3 regions of the Tepidibacillus fermentans genome follow, and region 3 is predicted to be linked to each of the others. Evidence: riboswitches for the same ligand, from Rfam matches in the RefSeq annotation. Region 3 holds a riboswitch; each other region holds the start of a gene.

Region 1 (3,282 bases), on a different contig from region 3:
CCCCCACGATCTGTTCAATCTCCTTCATAGAGTGAAGCACGTCTTGAACCTGCTGGCTGACCTTGGCAAATTCATCAAAGGAATGCTCGACAAATTGAATCGCCTGTTGAATTTTTTCTCCCCCAGAAGCCGCCACTGATGCCGCCTGTTCTACGAAGGTGGCGGAGTTGGTTGCAGAATCAGCGACCTGATTAGTGGCGGCTCTCAATTCCTCAGTCTGAGCCGACATGCTGGCAAGCTGGCTCGTCTGCTCGCCAATTTTCACAATCATCTGCCGAATAGATGTCATATTGGTCAGTCGCTGGACTATCACGTCTAAATCTGCTAAGGTAGTAGAGGCTGAAGCTTGTCGTTCGTTGATAACACGGTTTAAGATATCGACTACGAAATAGAGGGGACTGGATGAGGGAATGTCCACTTCAATTGGCTTGGTGAAATCACATTTAGTCAAACACTGATAGAGTTTGTCGTAATCGGAATGATAATCAAAATGGTCGGCTGAACTTTGGGTTGTTTTCCATATAAAAAATGGCATGTTAACACACCCTCCTTTACAATTCATCATGATAATATGCTTGAAGCAATCTGTTCCACCGAAGCATTGACGTTCTGTACCTAGGCGCTGGCTTCTTACACCGTGGCGGAGAGTTCTTGGCTGGAAGCGCTGGTTTTCGCAACAGAGGCAACCACTTCTTTTAATAAAGATAAAAATAAATCCCTTATTTTTCTCTGCTTTGCCTCTTTTTCATATTATGTTCTTGTACCATTATGCGCAAAAATATTTCTACTACTTGCGGATCAAACTGCGTCCCTGCATTCCTTCTTATTTCAGCAATTGCTTCCTCCTTACTCAGCGCTTTTCGGTATGTCCTGTCATTGGTCATGGCATCATAGGCGTCTGCCACAGCCAAAATACGGCAGAATAAAGGTATCTCTTCCCCTTTTAAGCCCCGGGGATAGCCTTTGCCGTCCCAGCGTTCATGGTGATACAAAATGTATTCGGCAATAGCCGCCAGTTCCGGGGTATTTTGAGCAATGCGGTAACCGATTTCGGGATGTTTTTTCATTTCTACCCATTCTTCCGCTGTCAAAGGACCGGGCTTATGCAAGATACTTCCCCTGATACCCACTTTGCCGATGTCGTGCAGCACTGTCAGAAGAGCCAGTTCATCCAGCTCTTTTGCGGAAAGGTTCATTCTTTTTCCTATCATCAGGCAATCATTTTTCATGCGCTGAGAATGCTCCATCGTTTCCGTACTTTTAACATATAGGGTGACAAGTAGGGTATTAATCAAAGCCTTGCGGTAGCCTTTTTCCTCTATTAATTTTCGCCTGTACATCCATTCCTCGGCTTCTTTAATGACTTGCTCAAGACTTTCTGAGACTTTTCTATTTGCTGTATCGCCCATGGCTTTTGCTTCTTCGTCTGTGGTCTCGTTGACAAGTTTAAAAACCTCAGCAAAGCGACTGCCTTTTACCTTCTCCTCACTCCAGCCAGTTATTTCCTCCGCTACCCAGTTAAGGGCCGTTATCCAGCCTGTCTGGTCGGTGGTGACCACCCTTTCGCCGATGGAAAGAAAGATAGTTTTATACAATTCTTTTTCCTTTTTCTCCATGGTTTTCATCTGCATCATCTTTTCATTCATCCTGTCCACCCCTTTCTTTTCAGAAGGTTAGCGTCCGAATCTTTTTATTTACGATCACTAGGTTAAATCTATTTTGAGGTTGATTACGGGGATGATGTTTCCCAACAGATTAATTAAATAAAAATCAAAAGACCTATTTTACACTGCTGAAATTTACATATTTTTCCAGCTGGAGAAAATAGGCCTTCCTTATATTTGAGTTTATGTTTTACATTTGCATAACAAAAAATAGATTTCCGATTTTTTGAAATTAATACAGGTATTACCCCCTCCCCCGCAAGGGAACGAGTGTTCTGTATGTTCTATTTATGTATTCAATCGTTTTCATTGCCAAATCAGTCCTTCCATTTGGTCTTATGCTCCGCAAATTCCACTGTCAATATCTTATGTTTCACCATCTAGGCTAAATTTCACTTTAAGCTTTAATCAAATCATCTGCATACACTAAAAGCCCCTGTGCACGAATTGCATAGAGGCTTTCATGCAACCGGCTGCCATAGAATTATGTTACTCCTTAGGCCCTTGGCTTTGCGTCCCCGTCTTTCGGCAGGTTTGCCCTTAGTATATCTGTTTATATATACGTTGTTGTTATACACGCATTTCTAATATATGTTAATATTAATCTAAATTTTTACTATATTTTTGTCAACATATTTCAACAAATTTCTTTGTTTTTCATGATATTTTTCATTTCTAGTTAACAAAATTATTTTTTTAAGAGAAGAAAAAGAGGAGCATAATTTGTTTATTCCAATTGTGGTTCTGCACATTATCCAGTTCATGATGTAATAATGCAACGCTAGTGAGTTTCATGTCGTGGTTCTTCAGACACTACTTCTATTGCTTTCGTTACTTCTCTAATAATGTCTACTCCATATTGAGATTCCATTTCCTTAACCTTAGTAAATAATTTACCTTTTTCTGTTACAGTATATTGCGGTGGTAAATTATTTAATGCGTATGCAGCCATATCTAGCCTGCATTTTTCACATTTACACACATTGTTATACTTTTTCAATACTTCATCAATATACCGATAAACTAATTCTTCCATATAATTATATACCTCCATAACCCTCTCCCTTTCATATAAGAATATTATTTGAAAAACACGCTCAATCATTTTTTAACACTAGTCGTGAGACACTCTCCACATGCCTTGAGCGCATGAAAAAGATAAATTTTAAGTTTGGTCTAGCAACTTAATTATACCAAAAAGGGCAATTCTTTTATTATTTATCTTTCGCAAAAAGGCTGTCGCCAAAAAGTCATTCATTTATGACTTTTTGGAACAGCCTTATCCTCTGAAAAATTTTCTTTTTAAGTTCAACTCTACTTTTTCCCATATCTAGAATCCTCTTTGTCTTTCTTGCTTATTTGCCTATTTATTCAACCCGAATAATCGGAATTCTCAATATATCAGAGATGAGACCATGTATAAAAGCAACCGGCAAGAACACCATGATGCTCAAAATCATACTAATTTCGTATAGCAAGTTGCTTTTTTGAATAGGCTTACCTCTCAGGCGGCTACGAAATGCACTCAAAGCGATACCATAAGCATTTCCAATCATAATAGCCCGTATCGCACCTAAAATCCCCAAAGCTTTTGTTGTTCCGTAAGCTTCAACGATTC
Region 2 (3,282 bases), on a different contig from region 3:
AAGGCAAATCAAGCAGCGTTAATATTGGATCAAAACTCATGATCATAGTGTCTGAATATAAATGGTGGGCTATTTTTTAGAGAGAATAGCCCATATTTTTTTTCTTATCCTATGAGTTCTTCAGTTTCTCTATATGGTACCGATTCTTCCTCTTGATTCCATTCAGGATGATATTTTTCTTCTGTCTTTGTGATTACCACAGCACAAGCCGCATCACCAGTTGCATTCACTGCTGTACGAAGCATATCAAGGAGTCGATCAACACCTAGGATTAAGCCAATTCCTTCAACAGGTAAACCAACCGATTTTAACACCATCGTTAACATAACCAAGCCTACACCTGGAACGGAAGCTGTTCCAATACTTGCAAGTGTCGCCGTTAAAACAACAGTGATGATTTGACTAAAGGTTAAATCAACACCGTAAACTTGGGCGATAAAGACAGTAGCCACACCTTGCATAATTGCAGTACCATCCATGTTAATGGTGGCACCCAGTGGTTGAACGAAACTGCTAATGGGTTCAGGTACCTTTAAATTTTCTTGTGCTGTTTTCATTGATACCGGTAGTGTTGCACCACTACTTGATGTACTAAAAGCAACGGCCATTGCTGGAAAGAATCCTTTGAAAAAGTCGATCGGATTTCTTTTTGCAATGAATAAGATCATGGAACCATAGGTTGCAATCGTATGGATGAATAAAGCAAGAATCACAACCGACATGTACAATCCCATTGCACGGATCGCAGTAAACCCTTGTTTACCAATTGCCGAGGCAATTAAACCAAACGTACCATATGGGGCAAACTTCATCATGAGAGTAACTAAATACATCATAATTTCATTTCCTTGTTCAACAAAAGCGTGGAAAGTTCGCGCTTTTTTTCCTAGGGCTGCGATTCCGATACCAATGAAAACTGAGAAGAAAATTAAAGGTAACATATCTCCATTTGCCATGGATTGAATGGGGTTTTTTGGGATGATATTGAGCAACGTTTCCATAATAGGTGGGGCTTCTTTTGGTTTAAAATTAGCTTGTTCAGCAGAAAATTGCCAGCCTGCTCCAGGTTGAATGGTAAGTGCTAAAGCTAAACCAATGATGATCGCAATTGCTGTTGTGGAGATAAAGTAAATTAATGTTTTACTTCCAATTCTTCCTAATTTTTTAGGATCACCAATTCCAGCTGTTCCAAGGGTAATAGAGAAAAAGACGATGGGTACCACTAACATATTAATGAGATTAAGAAAGATTTTGCCTAGTGGGGTAAGAAGATATTGATCAACTGATGGGAATACATGTGGTGCAAAAAGATTTAATCCTAAACCAAACAATGCACCTAATCCTAATGCCAATAAAATTTTTCCTGTTAATTTCATAGCATACCTCCTTGAAGATAAAATAAAGCCATAGAAGGGCAAAGTCTTCTATGGCTTAAAATACGCCAAAATAAGACTCGTAATAAACGAGATCCTACCCCTCGAGACGCTTACGAAGTTAGCTGTCGGGTTCGGACGTGAGAGTCGCCCTACCTTAATGTACATTAAGAATTCACCCCAAGTGGCAATGCCACAATCTTGGTTCCTCCGCTCATATATAAAAATGATTCAGCGTGCGGACTATTCAATTTAACTTTATCTTAACAATAGTTTACATAAAAGTCAATCTTGCGCTTCTCCTGAAGTATAGATTCGTTCCATGATCTCTGTTTGTTTAACTATTAAACAACTATTTAAAACATCGTCTTTAACAAAATAAAGTTATTAAATTTTATCTAAAATGTAAAATTTTTATAAAATGATCCGATATAGAAATTGATATAGGTTAAATCACTTGAACAATTGAACAGCGATAAAGGCAAACCCGGCGAAAGCCGGGGACGCAAAGCCACAGGTCTAAGGCAAGTGAATGCTAGGATGGCTGGGTTACCGAACGGTTCCTGCGTTAAAACTCTTTTCATCGACGGTGTTCCTTGTGTTTAGACTGATGGGAAATCGTAGATGGAAAGGAGTTGTTTTTGTTTTGAAGAAACGAGTTCTCTACAAATCTATTATTTATTTCATGGTTATTCTGCTCATCACAAATTCTGTTTTGCCTGGAATGACCAAAAAAGCTGAAGCGGCTACGCCTGAAGCATTTTTAAATCCTTTTCTAGAAGAATGGCTTCCGCAGCCTGGACAGCCGCCGGGGTATTCCCAAGGATTTGCTTCGTTATTTAATAACCAATCTACAGATGGCAACTCAGCTATCCCAAGTTTATTAAACGACAGTCACTTTGCCCAATCACCGGAACCACCTGTATTGGAGGAACCTGTAGAGATTCCAAAAGGGAATGCATTTGTTCAAAGAGATGACTTTATACTCCCTTCTTATGGGTTTCCAGTGACAATCCAGCGATTATATCATTCGAGCCAAAAGAATCGCTTGTCACCTTTCGGTTATGGCTGGACATTTCCTTATAATCACTACATACAAATGTTTGATGAGTTTCATATCACGGAATTTAAATCAGATGGAACAAAGGTGAATTATACGTATCACAAAGAAGACGAAAGTTTATTAGTGGATGAGTATGATGGCGATCCGGCGATTTATTATCCGCTTGATAAAGGCTATTACACTGCGGAAGGATCCACCAAGTCATCCCTAAAACGAATTTCGAAAGATGAATATCGCGTAACACAACCCCATGGAACCACTTATGTTTTTAAAGGGTATTATGCACCTTGGCGAACCAACGCAGACCCTGTAGCCGGAAAATTAATCGCCGTTGAGGACCGCAATGGAAATCGCGTGAACTTGAGCTACGATTCCCAAGGCCGATTGGTTGAAATAAAAAGTCCCGATGGACGTACCGTTACATTCGAATATGCCGGTCAGCTCATCACATCTATGACCGATCCACTTGGCCGTGTAACAACGTATACCTATGAAAACAATGAACTGCGAAAAGTCACGCATCCTGATGGAACGACGGAATCGTATTCATATGACAACGAGCATCGCCTTCTGTCAGTGACAGATTCTCAAACTGGCACTAAGCAGTTTTCTTATACAGGAGATCGCGTGTCCAAAGTGACACATGAGGGCGATTTACTATACAGATATGAGTACGGAGATCATCAAGTAACGGTTTACGACGGATTAGGACATTCAACGGCTTATTTTTACAACGAAGACTACAATATAACGAAAAAAGTAGATGCTCTTGGAAACATATACACATATTCATTTGACGAACAAAAGCGCTTGACCAATGTTTCGGGACCGCTTGAAACGATATCC
Region 3 (3,282 bases):
ATGAACTCAAAAAGTAAAATTCGTATTTTAATCGCGGATGACCATCAACTTTTCCGTGAAGGAATCAAACGGATTATTAATTTAGAAGAAGATATGGAAGTGATTGCCGAATGTTCAGATGGACAAGGAATTCTAAACCAATATCATGGTGTTACGCTAGATGTGATCTTGATGGATATCAATATGCCGAATATGAATGGAGTTGAGGCAACCAGAAAAGTGAAAGAGATTTTTCCGAAATCCAAAGTGATTATATTATCCATTCATGATGATGAAGGGTATGTATTTGAGACATTAAGAGCAGGGGCTTCTGGCTACTTATTAAAAGATATGGAAGCAGAGACTTTAATTCAAGCGATTCGTTCTGTGGCAAAAGGAAACGCCTATATTCATCCACAAGTCACGGGGAAAGTGATTGAAGAATATCGTCGACTAAGTAATAAAGAGCTTCATGGTTCTCAACATGAATCCGTTTTTATCGACAAATCACTCGATTGGCGTCTCATATTAACCCCACGGGAGATTGAGGTCCTTCAACTCTTGGCAGAGGGAAATAGTAATCGCCAGATTGGTGAGAAATTATTTATCAGTGAAAAAACGGTAAAAAATCATGTGAGTAGTATATTACAAAAGATGAATGTCCAAGATCGCACACAAGCGGTAATTACAGCGATTAAAAATGGTTGGGTTCACATTTCGTAATCCAATAGAAAACGTTTCTCGAACCAGATAAGGCATAGGGGCATATACTCTACTAAGGAGGGGGCCACTATGCTTTCTTTAGTTTTATGGACCATATGCCTCTATGGAATCATTCTACTTGGCTTTAAACTTTTTTATTCCTATTTTTGTATGAAATTAGCAAAAAAAACAGGAAGCAATAATTCCCATTACCTGATCTTAGCAAAAGATAATCAATCGATTATTGAATGGGTGATTCGTTCGCTTTGGTTTTGGCAATGTATCGATGGGAAACCCATCAAAATGACAATCATTGACTTTGGTTCAAGCGATGACACATTTGCAATTATCCAACGATTGCACCACCAATCTTTTCAAGTAAAGTTGATCCTAGAACAGGAAATGGCTGAAAAAGAAGAGATCATAGGAAGAAAGATAGAAGAAATATGTAGAAATGGTGAACAAGTGGAAATTATTGATCTTATGGATTATGACAAAAGGAACAAACATGGGGCAAATTCAGCGATTCGAGTATCCTGATAGGTCAATGAGAGCAGGGAATAGGGACTTAATTGCCTGAATTTTTGGATATAAGTACAGAAAACATGTGTTTTTACCTAGTAAAAAATAGGAAGTTAGAAAGATAACAAACCCTATATTTCTTCGTACAATTAAAGTAAAGAAAGGCTCAAAAGAAAACAATCAATAAAGGCAAACTACTCGAAAGGGTAGGACGCAAAGCCATGGGTCTAAGGTTCATATGAACGATGATTGCCAGGTTGCTGATTGCTTCGTTACATAGACGAACTCCTCAGCAATGTGAGGAGTTTTTTTCTTAGACTTAGCAGTCAGACCATTTGCGCACCATCTGTGCTACTCCGAATTCATAATGAGCCGATATTAAAAAGGAGGAATGGTCAAATGAAAAAGTTTTTCACAAAATTATGGGTGAAACAGTTGGATTGGAAGTCAAGGGCAAAGAAATCTTTAGAAAATGAAGCTGGACAAGGTATGGTAGAATACGGTTTAATCATTGCTCTGATTGCAGTCGTGGTGATTGGAGCGTTATCGTTAATGGGTACTAGTATTAGGGATTTGTTCACCAATGTTACCTCTAGTCTCCAACAATAAAAAGGAATGATCATGCAATAATTTATTATTATCTCTATTAACCCTATGAAAGGTCCTACTATCCGAAGTAGGGCCTTATTTACAGGACGGAAGGCGCTTCTTTTATAGAATAGTAAACCTCTTATGAGAATCGGAGGTTAGAAGAGTGATTAAGAGATTACGAAAACGGATCAAAGGGGAAGAGGGGCAATCCTTAGTAGAATTTACCCTAGTGATTCCGATCCTTCTTCTTCTATTACTAGGAATTATTGAATTTGGACATATCTTTTATGCGTATCTTCTGATTGAAAATGCTTCAAGAGATGGAGCAAGATATGGTTCCGTGTGGGCGACAGATACCGAGATAAGGCAAATCATTGATGAAAAAACCTATTCCTTAGAACCAACAAATCTTGTAGTTACCATCTCCCCAGCTTACGAGTATCGCCAAAGAGGGGAGAAGGTGGAAGTGAAGATTGATTATAAAGTCCCATTATGGGGCCCAATATGGGGAGAGCTTTTACCCAATCCTTTTCCGATAACGGCAAAGACGGTGATGCGAGTTGAATAACCAAAAAGGGAATATATCGATCATGATGTTATTTGCCATGATTGTCATTCTAGGAATGACGGCGATGGTCATCGATTTAGGGAATCTAATGTTAGAAAAACAGAAGTTATCTGATGCGGTTGATGCTGCTGCCATCTCAGGAGCACAGGAATTGGTAAATGGAGCTGAACAGGCAAAAGAAACCGCGATTCAATTTGCCAATGAAAATGGCGTGATGGATCCATCCATTACGGTTAATGTGGACAACCATAAAATTACTGTTGCTGGAAAGCGAGATGTTCCATTTTTCTTTGCCAAAATTTTTGGTTTTGATCATGTATTAGTAGAATCGACTGCTACAGCACAGATTAAGCCACTTTCGGGTGCAAAAGGCATTGTACCATTATCAGTAGTAGCGCCTAACCCTAATGCAGAAGATTATGGTTTTCAATTTGGTTCCTTATATACCTTAAAATACGACCCGTTCAACGTAGCCAATGGGAATTTCGGTCCATTAGCACTTGGTGGGACGGGGGCTTCTAATTATGAGAATAATCTATTAAATGGTTACATTAGTAAACTTAGTATTAATGATTCAGTAAAGACGGAAACAGGTAATATGTCAGGGCCAACAGAACGGGTCATTAAGGAACGAATCAATCTTGATGCTTATGATTCTGAATGCCAAACCTATGACTTAGCCAAAAAAAATCGAAACTGTAAACGGATCATCTACCTTCCTGTTATCGAGAGTTTGAATTTAAACGGAAGAGAAACGGTAAAAATTATCGGGTTTGCATCCTTCTATATTGAAAATGTAGGTGGCAATGGAAATGATTCCTATGTTACAGGAAGGTTTATGAAAAACATCTACTCTGGTGATTGGGATGATGAAAACACGAAAGATTCAGGATTATATGCGGTGAAATTAGTCAAGTAGG

What was found. Region 3 has a riboswitch for cyclic di-GMP ahead of EDD72_RS04765 (Flp family type IVb pilin). Riboswitches for the same ligand answer to the same signal wherever they lie in the genome.
Region 1: another riboswitch for cyclic di-GMP. It lies ahead of EDD72_RS06620 (HD-GYP domain-containing protein); the one in region 3 lies ahead of EDD72_RS04765 (Flp family type IVb pilin).
Region 2: another riboswitch for cyclic di-GMP. It lies ahead of EDD72_RS07175 (RHS repeat-associated core domain-containing protein); the one in region 3 lies ahead of EDD72_RS04765 (Flp family type IVb pilin).

The regions. Positions count from the first base shown of each region.
Region 1 is NZ_SMAB01000008.1:8,025-11,306, reverse strand. It holds partial or broken gene EDD72_RS13080 (methyl-accepting chemotaxis protein) at 1-229, opposite strand, end outside; gene EDD72_RS06620 (HD-GYP domain-containing protein) at 720-1,646, opposite strand; cyclic di-GMP riboswitch class I at 2,126-2,213, opposite strand; gene EDD72_RS06615 (late competence development ComFB family protein) at 2,446-2,700, opposite strand; gene EDD72_RS06610 (carboxymuconolactone decarboxylase family protein) at 3,032-3,282, opposite strand, start outside.
Region 2 is NZ_SMAB01000009.1:41,016-44,297, reverse strand. It holds gene EDD72_RS07185 (FeoB-associated Cys-rich membrane protein) at 1-42, shown strand, start outside; gene EDD72_RS07180 (dicarboxylate/amino acid:cation symporter) at 105-1,376, opposite strand; cyclic di-AMP (ydaO/yuaA leader) riboswitch at 1,469-1,620, opposite strand; cyclic di-GMP riboswitch class I at 1,844-1,930, shown strand; gene EDD72_RS07175 (RHS repeat-associated core domain-containing protein) at 2,059-3,282, shown strand, end outside.
Region 3 is NZ_SMAB01000005.1:76,465-79,746, reverse strand. It holds gene EDD72_RS04775 (response regulator) at 1-702, shown strand; gene EDD72_RS04780 (sensor histidine kinase) at 1-17, shown strand, start outside; gene EDD72_RS04770 (glycosyltransferase family A protein) at 772-1,221, shown strand; cyclic di-GMP riboswitch class I at 1,382-1,468, shown strand; gene EDD72_RS04765 (Flp family type IVb pilin) at 1,603-1,812, shown strand; gene EDD72_RS04760 (TadE/TadG family type IV pilus assembly protein) at 1,958-2,362, shown strand; gene EDD72_RS04755 (pilus assembly protein TadG-related protein) at 2,355-3,281, shown strand.